Linked DNA regions of Sagittula sp. P11. The protein of the gene in region 1 interacts with the protein of each later gene in a pairwise test. Links are inferred from orthologs where the notes say so. Each region holds a gene or a part of one and is shown on either strand. Other genes may lie near its edges. The genes, in order: CDO87_RS00825 and dnaA.

What was found.
Region 2: the proteins of CDO87_RS00825 (region 1) and dnaA interact in binary tests that used the Escherichia coli proteins (3 or more experiments, as listed by UniProt). The link is inferred for Sagittula sp. P11 from one-to-one orthologs.

What each region holds. Positions count from the first base shown.
Region 1 is NZ_CP021913.1:163,495-179,723, reverse strand. The notes cover bases 7,616-10,491. They hold CDO87_RS00825 (replicative DNA helicase), read right to left. Parts: upstream 9,852-10,491; coding sequence 8,379-9,851; downstream 7,616-8,378. Other genes in these bases: CDO87_RS00820 (orotate phosphoribosyltransferase), read right to left, coding at 10,114-10,491; CDO87_RS00830 (hypothetical protein), read left to right, coding at 7,616-8,353. In the rest of the region: CDO87_RS00875 (hypothetical protein), read right to left, coding at 1-600; CDO87_RS00870 (CvpA family protein), read right to left, coding at 613-1,173; DNA repair protein RadA, read right to left, coding at 1,222-2,589; CDO87_RS00860 (paraquat-inducible protein A), read right to left, coding at 2,797-3,231; CDO87_RS00855 (hypothetical protein), read right to left, coding at 3,279-3,665; CDO87_RS00850 (ABC transporter ATP-binding protein), read right to left, coding at 3,763-4,509; CDO87_RS00845 (ABC transporter permease), read right to left, coding at 4,631-5,413; alr (alanine racemase), read right to left, coding at 5,410-6,447; CDO87_RS00835 (adenosylcobinamide-GDP ribazoletransferase), read left to right, coding at 6,556-7,320; more of CDO87_RS00830, read left to right, coding at 7,466-7,615; more of CDO87_RS00820, read right to left, coding at 10,492-10,785; CDO87_RS00815 (thiol-disulfide oxidoreductase DCC family protein), read left to right, coding at 10,930-11,388; CDO87_RS00810 (DUF4166 domain-containing protein), read left to right, coding at 11,385-11,948; CDO87_RS00805 (hypothetical protein), read right to left, coding at 11,927-12,400; pyrC (dihydroorotase), read right to left, coding at 12,791-13,825; CDO87_RS00795 (hypothetical protein), read left to right, coding at 13,895-14,185; and 2 more genes. UniProt on the Escherichia coli protein: The main replicative DNA helicase, it participates in initiation and elongation during chromosome replication. Travels ahead of the DNA replisome, separating dsDNA into templates for DNA synthesis.
Region 2 is NZ_CP021913.1:2,141,098-2,145,682, reverse strand. What follows is about bases 1-2,844. They hold dnaA (chromosomal replication initiator protein DnaA), read right to left. Parts: upstream 2,191-2,844; coding sequence 811-2,190; downstream 1-810. Other genes in these bases: rpsT (30S ribosomal protein S20), read right to left, coding at 2,671-2,844; dnaN (DNA polymerase III subunit beta), read right to left, coding at 1-638. In the rest of the region: more of rpsT, read right to left, coding at 2,845-2,937; CDO87_RS10480 (enoyl-CoA hydratase), read right to left, coding at 3,144-3,920; mutM (bifunctional DNA-formamidopyrimidine glycosylase/DNA-(apurinic or apyrimidinic site) lyase), read right to left, coding at 3,987-4,585. UniProt on the Escherichia coli protein: Plays an essential in the initiation and regulation of chromosomal replication. Binds in an ATP-dependent fashion to the origin of replication (oriC) to initiate formation of the DNA replication initiation complex once per cell cycle.

The DNA.
Region 1 (16,229 bases):
GCTGCGCCATCCGGTCGCCCAGCCCCCCGCGCGGAGCAGGGCGAAGGGGTGGTAGACGTCGGGCGCATCGGCAGGTGCGACCAGTGGCCACATCAGCCAGTGTGCCACGTCGTAGCTGTCCGCGGCGCGGTAGAGCGGCTCTGACAGGAAGGCCAGCGCCGCTTCGTGCGCCGGAGAGCGGGCCGCGGCCATGTTCCAGAGTGCATCGTCCATGTTGATCGTGGGCGCGTCCGTGCCGTCCAGGGCTTCGGGGAAGGGTGTCTCGAAAAGGATCGGGGCATCGCTTTCGGGCGCTTCGAGGCCGAACAGGCGGAGCCCCGCCACCGCCGCCTGAAGCAGCGCATGTGCCTCGTTTCGGGGCAGTCTGCGTAGATCGAGCGGCCAGAGCGCGGCCCGCTCTCCCAGTGCCGCGCCTTCCGGCAGGGGGGCGAAGGCCGCGGCGCGGGCAGCAGCGGGCAGGCGCCAGATGCCGAAATGCAGGCGGAAATCGCGGTCTAAGGGCGGCAGCGGATCCGGCCGCTGTTCCGTGGCCTCGGGGTGGTTGTCGAGGATGTCGTGCCAGTGTGCCTGCCAGCCGGACTGCAAGTCTGTCGCGGTCACAGGCGGCACGGCTTACGTCGGCGCGTCGCAGACGCCCACGAGCTGCTCGTACTGGGCGGTGATCCAGCCAAGCGCCTGCTCGGGGTTCTGTTCTTCGATCCTGCCGCTGAACTGGCTGAAGACGGCGGCGGAACGGCTGTCGTCGATCATCGCCACGTCCTGCGCGGTGATGACGGTTTCGTAGACGAAGAAGGCGATGGCCACGAGGAGGATGCCCCGCGCCACACCGAAGAAGAACCCGAGCGCCTGGTCGAGCCCGCCAAGCGCGGAGCGCTGGATCAGCGAGGAGAAGAGCGGCGTGAACAGCGACACGAGCAGCAGGGCCACGGTGAACACGGCGGCGAAGGCGGCGATGATCGACAATTCGCAGCTGTCGGACAGGAATTCGCCGACGACGGGAAGCTCCTTGACCAGCGGCTGCACCTGGGCCGCGAACATGAAGGCGAGGATGGCCGCGACGATCCAGCCGACGATGGCCATGGCCTCCCGCACGAGCCCGCGCGAATAGGCCAGCAGCGCCGACATCACGACGATGGCCGCCACGATACCGTCGACGATCGTAAATCCTTCCATGGGCCTGCCTCTTCGCGTTCTTTTCCCGTGTGTGCCTGCCGGCCCGGTTCATCCGGCGCCGAAGACCTCTCCTACAAAGCCGGTCAGGTCGGCCATCTGCGTCAGCTTGACGGATGGGCCACCCTGCGCCTTGCCGCCCGAAGGCAGGATCGCGGTGGAGAAACCAAGTTTGGCGGCTTCTTTCAAGCGATTTTCGGTCTGACCCACCGGACGTAACGCCCCCGATAGGCTGATTTCGCCGAAAACGACAGTCTCGCGCGGCAGCGCTGCGTCCTCGCGGGCGGAAAGTAGCGCAGCGGCCACAGCCAGATCGGCGGCGGGTTCGCCCACGCGCATGCCGCCCGCGACGTTGAGGTATACGTCGAGCCCCGCAAACGGGATGCCGACCCGCGATTCGAGCACGGCGAGAATCATCGCCAGCCGGCTGCCGTCCCAGCCGACGACCGACCGGCGCGGCTGGCTGTGGGGCGAGGGGGCAACGAGGGCCTGGAACTCCACCAGCACGGGGCGCGTGCCCTCGATCCCGGCAAAGACCACCGAGCCGGGCGAGGGCTCTCCGCGTTCGGCCAGGAACAGGGCAGAGGGGTTCGGCACCTCCGCCAGCCCGCCGCCGGTCATCTCGAAGACGCCGATCTCGTCCGCCGGGCCGAAGCGGTTCTTGACGGAGCGCAGTATGCGGAACTGGTGGCCGCGCTCGCCCTCGAAATACAGCACCGTGTCGACCATGTGTTCCACCACGCGCGGGCCGGCGAGCTGTCCGTCCTTGGTGACGTGGCCGACCATCATCACGGCAGAACCGGTGCGCTTGGCGAATGTCGTCAGTTCGTGCGCCGCGGCCCGGACCTGGGACACGGAGCCCGGCGAGGAATCGACGTTGTCGGCCCACATGGTCTGGATCGAGTCGACGATGGCGAGGTCGGGACGTTCCTTGTCCAGCGTCGTGAGGATGTCGCGAAGGTTGGTCTCCGTGGCGAGCCGGACGGGCGCCTCGGCAAGGTTGAGGCGCTGCGCACGCAGCCTGACCTGGGCCGAGGCTTCCTCGCCCGAAATGTAGATGACCTTCAGCCCGGCGTTGGCAAAGGCCGCGGCGGCCTGCAGCAGGAGGGTCGATTTCCCGATCCCCGGATCGCCCCCCACCAGCACGGCAGAGGCGGGCACGAGGCCGCCGCCCAGCACACGGTCAAGCTCGTCGAGCTTGCAGGCGGTGCGCGGCGGCGGTGCTTCCTTGCTGGACAGATCGGAGAGCTGGACGGCACGCCCGCGCGACTGGCCAAGGGTCTTCCCGGCGGGGCCCTGCGACAGCGGCTTTTCTTCCTGGATGCAGTTCCACTCGCCGCAGGCCTCGCATCGGCCTGCCCACTTGGTCGTGACGTTGCCGCAGGACTGGCAGACGAATCGGCTGACGGCCTTTGCCATGAATAACCTCCGCTGGGATCGGAAGCGCGTATGTAACGGGGATCGCGGCGGAAGGGAACGGTTTCGCCTCGCTGGCGGGGGGCGCCCTGCGCCGCCCGAGTACAGTAGGCCCAGGATGAAGGACGGAGGTCCTTGTACTCGCCCTGGCTGAGTACCTCCGGGGGAAGCCGGCCAATGGTCTGCGCGGGTCGGGCCGCGTCAGGGGGCCTAAGCCCCTTGGGTGCGACGAGCCTCGAGCGCGCCCAGCACGATGGAGCCGAGGATCAGTGCGGTGAAGAAGTAGAGACCCCAGGCGGTTTCCACCCTCCCGACGCCCAGGCCCTTGGCGAGGGTGACGTAGAGCGCGATCAGGAAGATGTCGGCCATGGCGAACTTGCCGAGCAGGTTGAGCGCCGGCAGGGCGCGCCGGTCGAGTACGTCGAACTGAAGGAGTGCGAGACCGAGCGTCTTCAGCATCGGCGCGACAAGAGCGAACAGGGTCACGACAAGCGCAAGGAAGATGTCGGTCTGCCAGAGCGACCTCAGGCCGGAAATCACCGAGATCTCGGACATGCCGAAGAGCGGCAGCAGCCCGGCGCGCAGGAGCGGGGCGAACCACGAGAGCGGGTAGAGAACGAGGAAGGCGAGGTTCACGTAGCGCATGGGTGTGTATGGCGGGGCTCTGCGCCGCCTGCCTTCGGTCAGTTTGGTCAGGAGACCCACCACCACACCACAAGCAGGCCGGCCAGCATCAGCAGGTGCAGCACGTCGATGATCCGCCAGCGGGCGCGGGGGGTGATGGAGCAGATCAGGAAGATCGCGGAGGGAACGAGCAGGGGCGCCATTCCGCCGCCGCCCGCCATCATCTGCGCGGCTGTGACGTAAAGCGGGCCCTCGTTCAGGCCGAGCGCGGGCGCGAAGACCGTGGCGATGCCGCCGAGGCAGAGCACCAGTGTCATGAGCGCGGGCCAGCGGGCAAGGCCGCGCCCGGCGATCACGCGGATCAGCGCCAGGAGGGCGAGGACCTCGAGATAGATGAACTTGTTGAAGAACAGGAACCCGAGCAGCACCGGGTCGGGCTGGAGGAGGCTGTTCATGAGGTCTCCCGGGCGGTGGTGGCGGTCGGCCTGCATTGACACCATGGGCCGAAGAAAATCAATCCGTTCCGTGGTGTCACGCGGGTCCCCGCGTGTGTCAGCGCACCGCCGCGATCGGCCCGGTGGCGCGGCCGTGGATGAACTGGTCCACATGGGCGTCGCCGGAGCGGTCGAGCTCGGTCACCGGTCCGGTCCAGCGGATGGTGCCGCCATGGAGCATGGCGACATTGTCGGCAATCGCCCGGACGGAGGTCATGTCGTGGGTGATCGTCATGGCGGTTGCGCCCATCTCGGTCACGATCTCGCGGATCAGGTCGTTGATAACCCCGGCCATGATCGGGTCGAGCCCTGTGGTCGGTTCGTCGAAGAAGATGATCTCGGGCTCTGCGGCGATGGCGCGCGCGAGACCCACGCGTTTCTGCATGCCGCCCGACAGTTCGGCCGGGAAACGGTCGGCCACATCGGGCGTCAGGCCGACGCGGCGCAGTTTCTCGATGGCGATCTCGCGGGCCTCGGCCTTTGGCCGGGCGAGGCTGCCGCGGAGCAGGCGGAAGGCGACGTTCTGCCAGACGGTGAGTGAATCGAAGAGCGCGCCGCCCTGGAACAGCATGCCGAAGCGGGCGAGGAAGGCGTCGCGGTCCTGCGTCGTCACGTCCTGCCCGTCGAGCGTGATCGTGCCTGCATCGGGCGTGACGAGGCCCAGGATACATTTCAGCAACACCGACTTGCCGGTGCCGGAGCCGCCGATGATCACCATGGAGGTGCCCTGCGCGATCTCAAGGTCGACGCCCTGCAGGACATGGTTCTGGCCGAAGGACTTGGTGACGCCGTTGAGAGCGATCATCGTATGCCCCCGTGCGTTGCGGGACCGTCAGCCGTCGGAGTGAGTATTTCGAAAGCGGAGAAACGGCAGGACGCGCCCGGCATGGCGGGGTGGGTCTCTGGAGTGGAGGCGGGCGCGAGGGTCATAGCGAGAAGAAGGCGCCGGTCAGCAGGAAGTTGGCGGCGAGGATCAGGACGGCGGCGGCCTCCACGCTGCCCTTGGTGGCGCGGCCCACGCCCTGTGCGCCGCGGCCCGACATCATGCCGAAGTAGCAGCCCATGAGCGCCGCGATGCCGCCGAAGGCGCAGCCCTTGACGAGGCTCGAGACCACGTCCAGCGGTTCGAGGAAATCCACGGTGTTCTTCAGGTAGGCGGCGGCGTTGAATCCGAGGCTGCCGGTGGCCACCGCGTAGCCGCCGAAGATGCCGATCACGTCGCCGATGCCTACGAGGGCGGGCACCACCAGCAGTGCGGCGAGCAAGCGCGGCGCCACGAGGTATTTCATCGGGTTGGTGGAGAGGGTCGTGAGCGCGTCGATCTGTTCGGTCACCTTCATGGTGGCGATCTCGGCTGCGATGGAGGAGGTCACGCGGGCGGCGATCATCAGGCCTACCAGCACCGGCCCCAGTTCGCGCACCATGCCGATGGCGACGATCTGCGGCACCACGGCCTCGGCGTTGAAGCGGGCGCCGCCGGAATAGATCTGCAGGGCGAGTGCGGCGCCGGTGAAGACGGCGGTGAGACCCACGACCGGCAGCGACAGCCAGCCCACGTTCATCAGCGCGGCGCCGAATTCGCCCGCGTAGAAGGGGGGGCGGACGGTGTGGCTGAGCGCAGTGAGGCCGAAGCGCGTGACCCGGCCGATGGCGGCCAGCCAATGCAGCAGGGCGCGGCCCAGCCAGCCGAGGGGGGCCAGCAGCGTCATGCGCCGGTATAGCTGCGGTCGTAGCGCGCGCCGAAGGAGGTGAGCACCTCGTAGCCGATGGTGCCGGCCCAGTCCGCGAGGGTGTCGATCCCCTGGTGCAGGCCGATGAGTTCGACATGGTCCGGCACTTCGCCGAGGCCGGTCACGTCGACGGCGATCAGGTCCATGGAGATGCGGCCGAGGATCTTGCAGCGCGTCTCGCCGGCCCAGACGTGGGCGGCGGGTCCCATGGCGCGGTGGATGCCGTCGGCATAGCCGCCGGCGATGGTCGCGACGCGGGTCGGCGCGGCGGCGGTCCAGGAGTTGCCGTAGCCGACGGTTTCGCCGGGCAACACGTCGCGCGTCTGGATCACCGGGATCTCGAGGCTGACGACCGGCTGCGCGTCGACGAAGGGCAGGCCGCCGTAGAGGCCCACTCCAGGGCGCGTCATGTCGAAGTGGTAGTCCGGCCCCAGCAGGATGCCGCCCGTCGCCGCGAAGGAGCGCGGCGCGTCGATGCCGTCGGTCATTTCGCGGAAGGCTGCCAGCTGGCGGGCATTCATCGGGTGATCGGGCTCGTCGGCGCAGGCGAGGTGGCTCATCACCAGCCGCGGGTGCTGGGCGAGGGCGATATCGCGCAGGGCGGACCACTCCGCCGGTTCCATCCCGAGGCGGTTCATGCCGCTGTCGAGCTGGATGCCGAAGGGATGGGCGGGCAGCCCTTCGACGTGCATCAGCATCTGGTCGATGGAGTTGATCATCGGCACGAGGTCGGCATCGCGGATCATGTCGCGGTCGCCGGGCATGTGGCCGGAGAACACGCAGATCTCGGGGCCGGGGCCGAGGATGCGGCGCAGCCGTGCGCCTTCCTCGGCGACGGCCACGAAGAAGGTCCGCGCCCCGGCGGCGGCCAGAACGGGCACGCATTTCTCGGCACCGAGGCCATAGGCGTCCGCCTTGACGACGGCGCCCGTCTCGCCCTCCGACAGGGCGGCGAGGGCGGTCCAGTTGGCGCGCAGGGCGCCCAGGTCGATTGTCAGCTTCGCCATGGCCATGTTGCCTGTCTTTGGCAGGTTGGATGTTGGGGTCAAGGGGGAAATGCGGCTTCATGCGCCGGACGGGCGGGGATATGCTTGGCCGGAAAGGGGTTCGAGGCAGGGCACATGAAGGACACGCTGCGGCTGGAGGCCGAACTGTTCAGGCTGGCACTGGGGGAGGTCACGCGGCTCGTGCCCCCGGCGGGCGGAGACGTGTCGGAGGACCTGCTGGTGCGCTCGGTCAAGTATCACCCGGTGATCGGTGCGCTGGTCGGCTGCGCCGGGGCGGCGGTGCTGTGGCTGGCGGCGCAGGTCCTGCCGGAGGCGGCGGCCGTGCTCGTGGCCGTGGTCGCGGTGCTGCTGCTGAGCGGCGTGCGCGACGAGATGGGACTTTCCGTCGCGGTGGAGGCGCTGGCCGGAGAGACGGGCCGGGACGCGGTGCTGGCGCGCATGGCGCGGGGCGGGGGGCCCCGCGGCGCGCTGGCTGTCGGCCTGACGCTGGCGCTGAAGGTGGTCCTGCTGGTGTCCTTCACGCCGGGCGTGGCGGCGGTGGCGCTGATTGCCGGGATGGGGCTGGGGCGCATGGCGGCGGTGCACACCGCGGCAAGCACCGTCTCCGCCCGCAGGCGAGGGATGGAGGTGCTGCTGCCCGGGGTGACGCCCGACGGCTACCGCGTCGCGCTGGCGGGCACGATACTGGCCGTGCTGGCGCTGGAGTTCGTGGCTGGTGCCTGGGCCGGTGTCGCCGCAGCTATTGGTGCCATCGCGCTGGGGCAGGCGTTCCGGATCTTCGCGCTCAGGCGGTTGGGGGGGCGGACCACGGAAATCCTCGGCGGCGCGGCGCTGCTGGGCGAGCTTGGCACCTACCTGGGGCTGGCCGTCGTGCTCTGACCCGGCGAAGCCACGCCCGTGCGCGCAGGCGGGTCCACTGAGGCGGCGTGTTTGCCTGACAATTGTGTCAGTCAGGAAGGGGGCACTTTGTCGGTTCCCCGCGACGCGGTACACTTCTCCGCATTTCAAAGCGGAGACATTTGACATGGATTTCTCGGGAATTTCACGCCCGCAGGTCGACACGCTGGTGTTCAACCTCCTGGCGGTCGACGCCTACAAACCCCTTGGTGCGGCCCTTGGCGGCTGGGTGCCCGTCGCGGGCGCCGTCATGGCGGCGATACATGCGGCCGCACTGGTCGGGTGGTCGGCCTTCGAGGCGGGTCTGGTCGGCGTGCTGAAGACCATGGGCAACCTTGGCGCGGGCATGATGAACCTGCTCACGGATTTCGTTGCGGATCTGGTGAACGGGCTGATCGTCATCAGCGCGGGCAACCAGGACGGCGTGCTGGCCGATGCGGCGCAGGGCGCCATGACCGGGGGCAGCATCGCCGCGCAACTGCTGTGGACGGTCGGCGGCGGAGCGGTTGTCGAGACCGGCGGCGCGGCAGCGCGTGCGGCGGCAGACACCTTCATGCGGGGCGCCGGGCTGGCGCTGCAGCGGGAACGGGGCGGCGGACCGGGCAGCAATGCGCGCGGCTGGGGACTGCTGGGCATCGGCATCATCGCCATCGCTGCGGTTGCGGTCGCGGCTGTCACCTTCGGCGCCGCGGCCGGGCTGGTCGGCGTGGCCGTGATCGCGACTGGCGCAGTCATCGGGGCCGGTTTGGCCGTGTACTATGGCATGGCAGAAGACGAGGCCGAGCAGGAGCCGGGCACCGTCCCGGAGCCAGAGTCGCCGCTGGATGGCCGCGCGTCGCGGGAACCCTCCGGCGCATCGCCCCGGACCGATCCGCGTCTCGCCACCGCCACCAGGCCGCTGGCTATCGGACACCGGCGCGCCAAGTCTCAAGGCGAGATCGACGCGATGAAGGCCGGGCGGGCGTCCTACAACAGCCGGTTGCTGACAAGTTACCTGAGGCAGGGCAGCCGCTGACACAGGCCCGCGGCGCACTCGGGGATCAGCCTTCCTGCCAGGGCTTCACGAGGTTGCCGAAGCGGGTGAACTGACTTTCGAACGACAGTTCCACGGTGCCGATGGGGCCGTGACGCTGCTTGCCGATGATGACCTCGGCCTTGCCGTGCAGGCGCGACATGCGTTCCTGCCAGGCGACCATCTCGTCCAGCCGGTCGTCGGAGGGCTTTTCGCGTTCCACGTAGTATTCTTCGCGGAACACGAACATCACCACGTCGGCGTCCTGCTCGATGGAGCCCGATTCCCGGAGGTCGGACAGCTGAGGCCGCTTGTCCTCGCGGCTTTCCACCTGGCGCGACAGCTGCGACAGCGCGATCACCGGGATGTTAAGTTCCTTCGCTATCGCCTTGAGACCCATGGAGATTTCCGCGATTTCCTGCACGCGGTTCTCGGCGGTGCCGCGCAGAAGCTGAAGATAGTCGACGATGATGAGGTCAAGCCCGTGCGTCCGCTTCAGGCGGCGCGACCGGGCCGCGACCTGACTGATCGGCAGCGCGGGCGTGTCGTCGATGTAGAGCGGGCAGGCTTCCAGTTCCTTGGCGGCCTCGACGAAACGGCGGAACTCGTGCTCCTCCATGTCGCCCTGGCGGATCTTGTGGGACGAGATCTCGGACGCCTCGGCGAGGATACGGCCAGCCAGCTGCTCGGCGCTCATTTCGAGCGAGAAGAACCCGACCACGCCACCGTCGAGCGCGCCGACAGAGCCGTCGGGCCGGGTGCCCTTCTTGTAGGCCTTGGCGATGTTGAAGGCGATGTTGGTGGCGAGCGAGGTCTTCCCCATGGAGGGACGACCCGCGAGGATCAAGAGGTCGGACGGGTGCAGGCCGCCCAGCTTCTTGTCCATGTCAATGAGGCCGGTGGAGATTCCCGCCAGACCGCCTTCGCGCTGGTAGGCGGCGTTGGCGACGTTCACCGCCTCCGTCACGGCGCGCAGGAAGGACTGGAAGCCCGACTCGGCGTTGCCCTGCTCGGCCATCTTGTAGAGCTTCTGCTCGGCCTCGACGATCTGCTCCCTTGGTTCGGAGGCGACGTCGACCTTTGCGGCTTTGTCCGAGATCTCGCGGCCGAGGCGGATCAGGTCGCGGCGCACCGACAGGTCGTAGATCATCTGCGCATAGTCCCGCACCGCGAAGGTGGAGACGGCAGAGGCCGCAAGCCGTGCGAGGTAGGCCGCGCCGCCCAGTTCCTGAAGACCCTCGTCGTCGGCCATGAAGGCCTTGAGCGTCACCGGGGAGGCGAGGTTGTTCTTGGCGATGCGCGCGGCGGCGATCTCGAAGATTCGGGTGTGCACCGGGTCGTAGAAGTGCTCGGCCCGGATGATCGACGCGACGCGGTCGAAGATGTCGTTGTCGGTCAGGATCGCGCCCAGAAGCTGCTGTTCGGCCTCGATGGAGTGCGGCATGGTCTCGGCGGCGTCGACGTGAACGCCGGTCGGATTGATCGTCGTTATCTCGTTCATTTTCATCCCCACTGCTCAGGCTGACCGTGTAGCAAACCGGATTTCCGGGGTGCAGAGTGTAAATCTCTGGGGATAAGCGGTGGACCGCTGTCCCCACATGATCTTGTCACAGAAAGGGTCCACATCGCAAGATAGGCCAAAAATGGCCTGTGGGCGACTCATCGGCGTGTCGGCTGGGACACACCGCAAGGGAACGTGAAATTTCTGTGACGCCACGTCAGCGCCGGGAAGCCCCTGCTTTGACGGGCCGGGGTGCGGTCCCTCAGGCTCCGCCGCGGGCCGCGCGCCAGGCGTGGGGGTCCTTCAGGAACGACTCGACCTCCGACAGGACGCCGGCGTGCTTCTCCGGCGCTTCGGCCAGAACCTCCCACCAGGTGCACAGGTGGTGCAGCGAGACGCCGTGGTCGCCCAGCGTTTTGATCGTCTCGGGGAAGATGCCGTAGTAGAAGATCACCGCCGTATGCGCGCAGGTCGCGCCGGTGTCGCGGATCGCATCGACGAAGGACAGTTTCGAGCCGCCGTCGGTGGTCAGGTCCTCTACCAGCAGCACGCGCTGGCCCTCGGTCATCGCACCCTCGATCCGGGCGTTGCGGCCGTAGCCCTTCGGTTTCTTCCGCACATAGGTCATCGGCAGGGCCATGCGCTCAGCCACCAGCGCGGCAAACGGGATGCCCGCCGTCTCGCCGCCGGCGATGTTGTCGAAGGCCTCGAAGCCCGCATTGCGCATGACCGTCACCGTCAGGAAGTCCATCAGGGTGGAGCGGATGCGCGGGAAGGAGATCAGCTTGCGGCAGTCGATGTAGACCGGGCTCAGCTGGCCGGAGGCGAGCTTGAACGGCTCATCCTGCATGAAGTTCACCGCCTCGATCTCCCACAGCATGCGCGCGGTCAGGCGGGCCATTTCTTCGGCGGAAGGATAGGTCGAGGGGATCATGGGCGGCACTCCTTTGGGTCAGGCGTCGATTAGCGGGTTTTGATCAGGGGGGAAAGGGGCGCGCTTGTGCCTTGGTGCAAGGGGACCATATCGCGCATGTGCAATGGGCAAAGGCGGTGTATCCTGCCGCAAGAGGAGATCGCCATGCGTCCCGCACCGCGCCCGCCCTATTCCTACCGCGACGATCCGGAGGTTCCGGCCTTCGACGATGCCTGCATCCTCGTGGTCATGGACGGGGACTGCGCGCTCTGCTCCGCCACCGCGCGCCGGATAGCGCGGCTGGATCGTGAAGACGCGGTCCGCATCTGCACGGCGCAATCGCCGCTGGGCCGCGGATTGCTGGGACACTACGACCTGTCGCCGGACGATCCCGACAGTTGGCTGATGCTGCACGAGGGGCAGGCGCGCGGGTCGCTCGACGCCATCGTGGCGTTGTTCCCGCGGCTGCATCGCGGCTTCCGGCCCCTTCGGGCGCTCGGGTTGCTGCCCTTGGGCGTGCAGGACTGGCTCTATGCCCGGATAGCGAGGAACCGGTATCACTTCGGCAAGACCGACCTCTGCGCCTTGCCCGATCCCGAACTGCGGCGGCGGCTGATCTCGTGACACCCTATGCCATGTTGCTGGGCGACCGGATGGCGGCGCTGCCGCCTGCCTGCCGGGCCTTGCACGCGGGCTTTGGCGCGTTCGAGGGGCGGATCGCCGTGACACCTGCCGATGCGGGGGCGTTACGGCTGCTGGCCCGGGCCGTGGGGCTGCCCCGTGCCGCGCGGGATGTGCCGTTCCGCTTGGTGACGGAAGCCGACGGGCAGGGGGCGCGCTGGACCCGGGAGATCGGGATCACCCGCATGGTGTCGCGTCTTGACGCAACCAAAGATGGGCTGCTGGCGGAGCGGCTGGGGCTGATCCGGGTGGATACGCGCCTTGTCCCGGAGGCTGGCGGCCTCAGGCTCGGGGCGGAGCGGGTGATGATGCTTGGCGTGCCCTTGCCCCGCGCGCTCTGGCCCCGCGTGGCGGCCAGGGAATGGCAGGAAGCCGGGCTTTACAGGTTCGACGTCTCGATCGCCCTGCCGCTGCTGGGGCGGCTCGTATCCTACACCGGGCACCTGCACACGATGCCCGCTCGAAACGTCGGTACGCTGGCTCAGCCGTCGCAGGACTTGTAGATCTTGTCGCTGGCCGTGCGGTCCTTCATCGGGTCGGGGACGTTCATCTCCCGCAGGAAGGCGCCGCCCATCTGGTAGGCCTCCGATTCCGACAGCGAGATACAGGTCCAGGTCTCGGCGCCGTGGTCGTGCTGTGCGTGGTGCACCAGCTCATGCAGAAGGATTTCGCGCCAGAGCGGGTTGTCGCGCGGATCAGCGAAGTTCTCCGCCCCGTCGATCTGGTCGGGCGAGAGGATGAAGATCGTGCCCTCCGGCCCCTCGTTCGCGATGTAGATGGCGTTCAGCCGGTCGTCGACGCCGTCTTCGGGGATGAGGTGCGCGCGGCCGTAGTAGTATTCGCGGGTCAGTTCCTTTGGGCCGAGTTCCACGACCGCCGGCGGATCAAGGTCACTGGTCTGATAGGCACTGTTCTCGCCGATCCAGTCCAGAAGCAGGTCGATGAGAGCGTCCATGGGCGGTCTCCTTCTTTCTGTCCCTCGGTGCATTGACCGTTATGCCGACCAGCCTAGATGAATAGGGTTTAAAATTTCAACACCTCGGTACCCTTGATGCGCTTAGCGGCTCTGGCAGGGGCTCCGCTGCCGCATTTTCCGCCATCGACCACGATCTCTTGCAAGCCTGCACAGGGGAACAGAACCTTTTCGGTGCCGCGTTGCGCTTGCCAGATGGCCGCCCAGGCAAGGGGTTGGGCGTTCAGGACGGTGCTTGTTCGCCGGGCACCGGTCTTTTCCGCGGCGTGATACCGGCGGACGGCGTCCCATTTCCTCGATGCGCCAGCCCTCCGGACCAAACGAAAACGCCGCCCGAAGGCGGCGTTGAATGTCCCTGCAGCGGCTTTCCGCTCAGTCGAGGCGCCAGTGCAGCGGCATCATCGGATCGAAGACGGTGACGGGGCCTTCTGCCGTGTCGATCTTCTTCGGGTAGTCGACGGGCGCGCCCTTGGTCAGGGTCACGGTCTCGTCGCTCACCGGCAGACCATAGAAATGCGGCCCGTTCTCTGAGGCGAAGGCCTGCAACTTGTCCAGCGCGCCCTCCTGTTCGAAGACCTCGGCCAAGATCGAAAGGGTGTTCGTCGCGGTGAAGCACCCGGCGCAGCCGCAGGCGTTCTCCTTCAGCGGATCGAGGTGCGGCGCGGAATCGGTGCCAAGGAAGAAGCTCGGATCGCCGGAGGTCGCGGCCTTGCGCAGGGCGATCCGGTGCTCCTCGCGCTTGGCGACGGGCAGGCAGTAGTAGTGCGGCTTGATCCCCCCGACGAGGATGGCATTGCGGTTGATGACGAGGTGGTGCGTGGTGATCGTCGCCCCCAGGTTATCGCCGCCTTCGCGCGCGTAATCGGCGCCTTGCGCAGTGGTGATATGCTCCATGACGACGCGCAGGTCCGGGGTGGCGCGGCGGAGCGGGTCCAGCACCCGGTCGATGAACACAGCTTCCCGGTCGAATATGTCGACGTCGGCGTCCACCACCTCACCGTGCACACACAGCGGGCAACCGATCTCTGCCATGCGCTCCAGCACCGGGCGCACCTTGTCGAAGTCGCGCACGCCCGAAGCAGAGTTGGTCGTCGCACCCGCCGGGTAGAGCTTTACCGCGTGGATGATGCCGTCGGCGTGGGCCTTCGCGAGGTCGTCCGGGTCAGTCGTCTCTGTCAGGTAGAGCGTCATGAGCGGGGTAAACCCGCTGCCGTCGGGAAGCGCGGCCAAGATCCGGTCGCGGTAGGCGGCGGCCTGGTCGCCGGTCACGACGGGGGGCACGAGGTTGGGCATGATGATCGCACGTCCGAAGTGGCGCGCGGTCTCGGGGGCCACGGCACGCAGCATTGCGCCGTCGCGCAGGTGCAGGTGCCAGTCATCCGGGCGGGGAAGCGTGATCTGGGTCATGGCAAATCCGCTAGCACGGGTCGCCGTTCTTCACCAGAGCGGCGTGGCGCGCTATGACGGGACGAGGGCATGAAGGGGGTGACGATGCTGTTCACGGTGATCCTTGGCGCCGCCGCAGGTTGGGGCGCGAGACATGTGGAGGCTCAGGTGACGGAGCGGCTGTACCGCTGGCTCGGGTCGGAGCACATGCTGGCCGAGCAGGACCGCGGCGTGGCGGCATTGCTGGTCTGCCTGCTGGCCGCTGCGGCCGTCCTGTCCTTGCTGGGCGAGGGCGGACGGGTGTTCCTGTTCACCCTTGTTGCGGCGCTCGGCTATTTCCAGGAGGACCTGCGCGAGGCATATCTGCGACGCGGGTCCTGAGCCGTCACCTGCGCGCCTTCTGCGCCTCGAGCTGGGCGAGTCGCCGGCGGAACCGCGGGGCGTTCATCCGGGCGGTCACGTGTCGGCACAGCATGAGGCTCAATTTGTCGCGCTGGCTGGCATCGGTCCGGGCCAGCAGCTTGCGCAGGTAGGGCGGGTGGTCGCGCCGGGCACGCATGTGTGCTGCAAACCGCGCGGCGTCGAGCGTGCCGTCGGCGACCTCGAGCAGCAGTTTCGGCAGGATGTCCATCAGGCGCAGATCGGTCTGCAGCGCCCCGCCGAAGAACGGCATACGGTAACGGTCGACGTTGCCGCGCTCGAACAGGGCGGAGTGCATGGCGTCGAGGCGTTCATAAGGGTCGTAGAGCACCCAGACCTTCTCGGCCGCGTCGATCATGTCCGGCGCAAAGCCGTAGCGTGATGTAAAGTCCTCGCGGCGCATGTCGGTGAAACGGTCGTCCCATTCAGTCACGCGCGGGTCCAGCGTGGCCTGCGGTTGCAGCAGCAATGCGCGCGCGCCGGGGGCTGCCACCGAATAGGCGGCGGCGGCATAGCCGCAGGGACCGGTACCGAAGAAGATAACCCGCTCGAATTCATCGAAGAAACCGTCGTCCAGCAACTGGTCGAAAAAGCCGAAGACGCGCGGGTCGCGGAACCACGTGTCGCCATGGGAAAGGACGGAAAGCGACGACCAGCCGTGATCGCGCACCATGTCGAAGCCCATGGGCGTGCGGGTCGCCGACAGGGCCTCGATGCCGGACATGGTTTCGAACGACACGAGCAGGGTGTCGCCGTCCTCGATGAAGATACCGGCATGGCGCTTGCCCAAGGGCTCGGCAAAGCCGTGCTCCTCGCCCAGGCCCTTCAGGGCGGTCAGCCACTCTCCGCGGCCAAGCTCGCTGAAATCCGGAGTGAAACCGTTGTCTGCTGCCATGCCATGTCCTCTGCGGCCGCATGTGAGGGCGGCCATTTCGGAAACAATGTCTGCCGGGTCGGGCAGATTTGTGGCTCTGTCGTGTTGAATTAAGGAAAAATGAGGCAGATGTGGCTGCGACGGCCATCGTTGGATCCGCTGGTCAGGTCTCTTCGGCCGTGCTCGCCCTGGTGGCATGCCCGGCGAGGAACCGCGCCGCATCGAGGGGCAGCGGACGCGCGGGCGGGGCCATGAGCAGGCGGGCGAAAAGGGCGCGGTTCGGCTCCTCCGCCAGAAGCACGTCAAAGCGGGCGTGCCGCCATGCTACCGCCTGTTTATGCAGCGGCCCGAGAACAGGGTCCGCCGCAAAGTCCTGCCGCAGTTCGGACACGCCGGGCAGGGCAAGGATGCTCGTGTCCTCGACCTCGCACCAGTTCCGTTCCACCCAGTAGTCCATCCCGAGTGCGTGGTCGCTGTGCACGGCGCGGCCCCGGTCCGCCTTCAGCACGTAGCTCTCCATGGTCCCCAGAGGGTAGTGGTTGAGCTGTGCCAGACCGTAGAGCGGCTGGCCGAAGGGCGAGAAGATGCGGCGCGTGCGGAACTGCTCGTCCAGTGCGCGGCCCTCTGCATCGAACCAGCGGGCGTCGGGCAGCAGGTCCTCCACGGGGGTGCGCGGCCTGTGAACCCCCAGCTTCCTGTAGGTGCCGTCGTTGCGGTAGAGCGTCTTGAACATGAAGGCCCGCCAGGGCCAGTGCATGATCTCCGGCGCTGCGCGGGTGAACTGCTGCGGCACCGGCGTGTCGGTGAACCGCACCACGCCCGCATTGCCGAAAAGCCGCCAGGTCAGCGTGATCGCGGTCGCCTCCGGCAGGGCGGCGATCAGGGCGGGCAGGGTCCGGTCGCCCGCGTGGACGTTCACGAACTCGTCGATGTCGATGGGCAGGAGCCAGTCCGCGCGGCGCACCTCCCTGGCCTTGTCCGCCAGTTTCAGCCCGGTGAACTGGATGCCGCCGTTGTCGTAGGGCCCGTCGTTGCGGATGTGCGTGACGTGGCCCATCTCGGCCAGCCGGTCGAGCATCGCGTCCGTGCCGTCGTCGCAATCGTTGCTCAGCGCCACGACATGCGTGATCC
Region 2 (4,585 bases), 2.0 Mb from region 1 along the record:
AGAAGCTTGCGCATTTCACCCACGGTCTTGCGGGGGACGATCACGCCGGGCATGTCCGCGGCGCCGTCGGGCAGCGGCGCGTCGATGCGGGCCAGCCGGTGGCCGTCGGTCGCGACGCAGCGCAGGGCCGGACCGCCATCGCCGTCGGCCACATGCATGTAGACGCCGTTCAGGTAATACCGTGTTTCCTCGGTCGAGATTGCGAACTTGGACTTGTCGAACAGGCGGCGGAGGACTTCGGCCTTGGCGGTGAAGTTCGAGCCGTATTCGGACGATGCCATGACCGGGAAGTCTTCTTTCGGCAGCGTCGCGAGGCTGAAGTTCGAACGGCCCGCAGACACTGTCAGCCGCCCGGTGCCCGGTTCCTCGGCAAGGGCAACAAGCGATCCGTCCGGCAACTTGCGAACGATCTCGTGCAGGGTGACGGCGGACACCGTGGTGCCGCCCGGCTTCTCGACCTGGGCCACGGCCTTGTCGAGAACCTCGATATCGAGGTCGGTGGCGCGGAACGTGACCGTCTCGCCTTCCGCCTCGATAAGGACGTTGGCCAATATCGGAATGGTATTGCGCCGCTCCACGACCGATTGCGCCTGCGCGACCGCGCGCAGAAGCGCCGCCCGTTCCATGCTGATCTTCATCGCACTACACCCTCTCCGCCAGTCCGGACGCGCACGTTAGCGCGGAGCGGACCCCGCTCCAAGCCGGTTTTCGCCATTTGTCTGTTGGATTTCCGGAAGCGTCAAGGCGCGCCGCCCCGAAACGGCGTGCCACGGCTCCAAGTGTTGTGAGGCAGACTCAGGATGCGCCTTTTCAGGCCTCCAGAGCGCGGCGCAGCATCTCCACATCTTCGTCGATCTGGCCGTCCTGCTGGCGCAGCTCTTCGATGCGCCGCACGCCGTGCATGACGGTGGTGTGGTCGCGCCCGCCAAAGCGGCGGCCGATCTCCGGAAGGGACCGCGATGTGAGCTGCTTGCACAGGTACATGGCCACCTGCCGCGGACGGGCAAAGTTGCGGACCCGCTTCGGCCCGATCATGTCCGACAGGCGGATGTTGTAGTGCTCGGCCACCTTGCGCTGGATCTCGTCGATGGAGATCTTGCGCTCCGACGCGCGCAGCACGTCGGCAAGACTGTCCTGCACGAGATCCATGTTGATCGGTTTGCCGACCAGCGAGGCGAAGGCGAACAGACGGGTCAGCGCCCCTTCGAGCACGCGCACGTTCGTCGAGATACGATGCGCGAGGAATTCAAGCACGCCATCGTCGATCTGCAGGCCCGGGTGCATGCCGCGATAGACCTCGACCTTCGACTGCAGGATGCCGAGGCGGAGTTCGTAATCGGTCGGATGCAGGTCGACGACGAGGCCGGACTGAAGCCGCGAACGGATGCGGTTTTCCAGGTCCTTGATCTCGTCCGGGGCACGGTCGGCGGAAATGATGATCTGCTTGTTCTGGTCCACGAGCGCATTGAACGTGTGGAAGAACTCTTCCTGCGTGGAATCCTTGCCCGCGATGAACTGCACGTCGTCGACCATCAGCACGTCGACGGAGCGGAACATCTCCTTGAAGTCCATCATCTTTCGTTCGCGCAGCGCCTGCACGAAGCGGTACATGAACTGTTCTGCCGACAGGTACAGCACGGTCAGACCGGGATTGCGCTGCGACAGCTCCCACGCAATGGCGTGCATCAGGTGCGTCTTACCAAGGCCAACACCACCATACAGGAACAGCGGGTTGAACGTCACCGGACCGCCCTCGGCCACGCGGCGCGCGGCGGCGTGAGCCAGTTCGTTCGGTTTGCCGACCACGAAGGTGTCGAAGGTAAATCGCATGTCCAGCGGCGCACCCGGCAGCTGCTGGTCGCGGGAAGACGTGACCGGCGCCTGCTCCGTTTCCGGAAGGTTCAGCGGTTTGGCCTTTTCCTCGGCCTTGTCGCTGGGGTCGTCCACGATCCCGGCCTGGAATGCCAGACGGCGCGCCGACGGTTCCACCGTGGAAATCTGTGCCAGAAGCATGTCGCCGAAGTTCTGCGAGACGTACGTCCCGAAGAAGTTCGTCGGTGCCTGCAGCGTTACGATGCCCTCAGGCGTAACTCCGCGGAAGCGCAACGGCTCGATCCAGGTCTTGTAGTTGTTCTGACCGATCGTCTTGCAAATCTGCTCTTGGAGGGCGCCCCATTGTTCTTTTGTCATCCGCCAACTGTGTCCTCAGTTCCGTTCCTGCTCTCCGCCTGCCGACGGACGCGTTCACGCACAGCGAGGAACAGAACAGCCCGCTCGTAACCCGTAAGGTTCGAGGCGTGGAGCGACTGCTCCAACGATCCACCGATTCCCGCGCCCGATGTCCCCTCGGTGCGCAGGTCCGAAGACCCGGTCTGTATCCTGGACATGGCCAGGGTTTCCCCTGAACATCATCAAAAGCACTTCAAGTGCCCTGACAAGTTTGCCCCCGCTTTCCCCAATGAACGCGTGGGCTGGCAGCCTTGTCCCCCCAGTGCGACGTGACTCGCTCGGTGAAATTACCAACCTTCGTCAGTTTCCGGCAACCGATCTTGTAGCTTGACTCGGTGAATCCGGAAAAAGAATCTGGCGTTCCTGCAACACCTTGAAAACGCAAAAAAGCGCCCTTGTGAGGGCGCTTTTTCAACACATGGTATTGGTATTGCTGGCGCTTCAGGCGCCGATCGACTTCACGCGTGACGCGAGGCGCGACATCTTGCGGGAAGCGGTGTTCTTGTGGAACACGCCCTTGGTCACGCCGCGCATCAGTTCGGGCTGGGCCGCCTTCAGCGCTTCCTGTGCCGCGGACTGATCGCCGGATGCGATCGCCTCTTCGACCTTGCGGAGGTAGGTGCGGATGCGCGAGCGACGTGCCTTGTTGACGGCGTAACGCTTTTCCGACTGACGTGCGCGCTTCTTGGACTGGGGTGTGTTTGCCATGATGATCGGTCCTGTTCGTGGTATCGGTTCAAGTTCTCTGTGACGACGCAATGCCTCTCAGGACCCGAACGGACTGCGGGACCGATTCTTGCCTGAGCGGGCATCACGCGCATGTATGACGGGCGCCTATATAGCACACACCCGGTTTCGGCAAGCATCACGTTCGGATGCTTGCCGGAATCTGTACTTTCCGGCCTGATCCGCGGTCAGCGGTCCCGGAACTGGGCCGAGCGCTTTTCCATGAATGCGCCCATGCCCTCCTTCTGGTCCTCGGTGTTGAACAGCGCGTGGAAGGCACGGCGCTCGAACAGCAGACCCTGGGACAGCGTCGTCTCGTAAGAGATGTTCACCGCTTCCTTGCAGGCGATGGTCGAGATCATCGACTTCTCTGCGATCTTCTCGGCCGCGGCGCGGGTCTCTTCCATCAGTTGCTTTGCCGGCACGACGCGGCTGACGAGGCCGGAACGCTCCGCCTCTTCCGCGTCCATGAACCGGCCGGTCAGCGTCATGTCCATCGCCTTTGACTTGCCGACAAAGCGGGTCAGGCGCTGCGTGCCACCAAGACCGGGAATCACCCCGAGGTTGATCTCAGGCTGGCCGAACTTCGCGTTGTCGGCGGCGATGATGAAGTCGCACATCATCGCCAGCTCGCAACCGCCACCCAGCGCGTATCCAGCAACGGCGGCGATGATCGGTTTGCGGGTGCGGCCGATGGTGCCGCCTTCCGCCCCGAAGAAATCCGACAGGAACATGTCGACGTAGCTCTTGTCGGACATTTCCTTGATGTCGGCACCGGCGGCGAACGCTTTCTGCGAACCGGTGATGATGATGCAACGCACCTTGTCGTTGCCATCAGCTTCCTTCAGCGCCTGGCACAGCTCTCCCAACATCTCGGAGTTGAGAGCGTTCAGGGCGTCGGGGCGATTGAGTCTGATGGTGGCGACGTGGTCTTCTACTTCGACGATGATCGTCTCATAGGCCATGAGAATAGGGCTCCGTCCGGTTCCGTCAGAGGCCAAGCCTTAACACTTCGGTGAAGACGATCAAGCTTATCTTTGGCAGGTCGGGCAGAAGAAGGACGACCGCCCCGACTGCACGATACGCTGGATCTTACTGGTGCAACCGGGCGCCCTGCATGGCTCACCCTCACGTCCGTAGACGTCAAAGCTGTGCTGGAAATATCCAAGTTCTCCATCGGCTTGCCGGAAATCCCGGAGAGATGATCCGCCCGCCGCGATGGCGTCGTCCAGCACGTCGCGGACGATGGGAACCAGCGCCGAAATCCGCGCCGCGGAGATGCGGACACAACGTCGCGCCGGATGGATGCCGCCACGGAACAGCGCTTCACAAACGTATATGTTGCCCAGTCCGGCGACGATCTTCTGGTCCAGAAGCGCGGATTTGACCGGCATGTTCCGCCCCTTGAGTCGCTCCACGAGGTGGGATTCGGTGAAGGCATTGCTCAGCGGTTCCGGACCGATCCGGGCGAGCAGCGGGTGCGCCTCGGCCGCCTGCGTGGGCATCAGGTCCATGGCGCCGAAGCGACGCGGATCGTTGAACGTGACGCGGGCGCCGTTCTCCATGTCGAAGACGACGTGATCGTGTTTCTCCGGCATGGGATGCGCGTGCACGAACTGGCCGAGGGGAT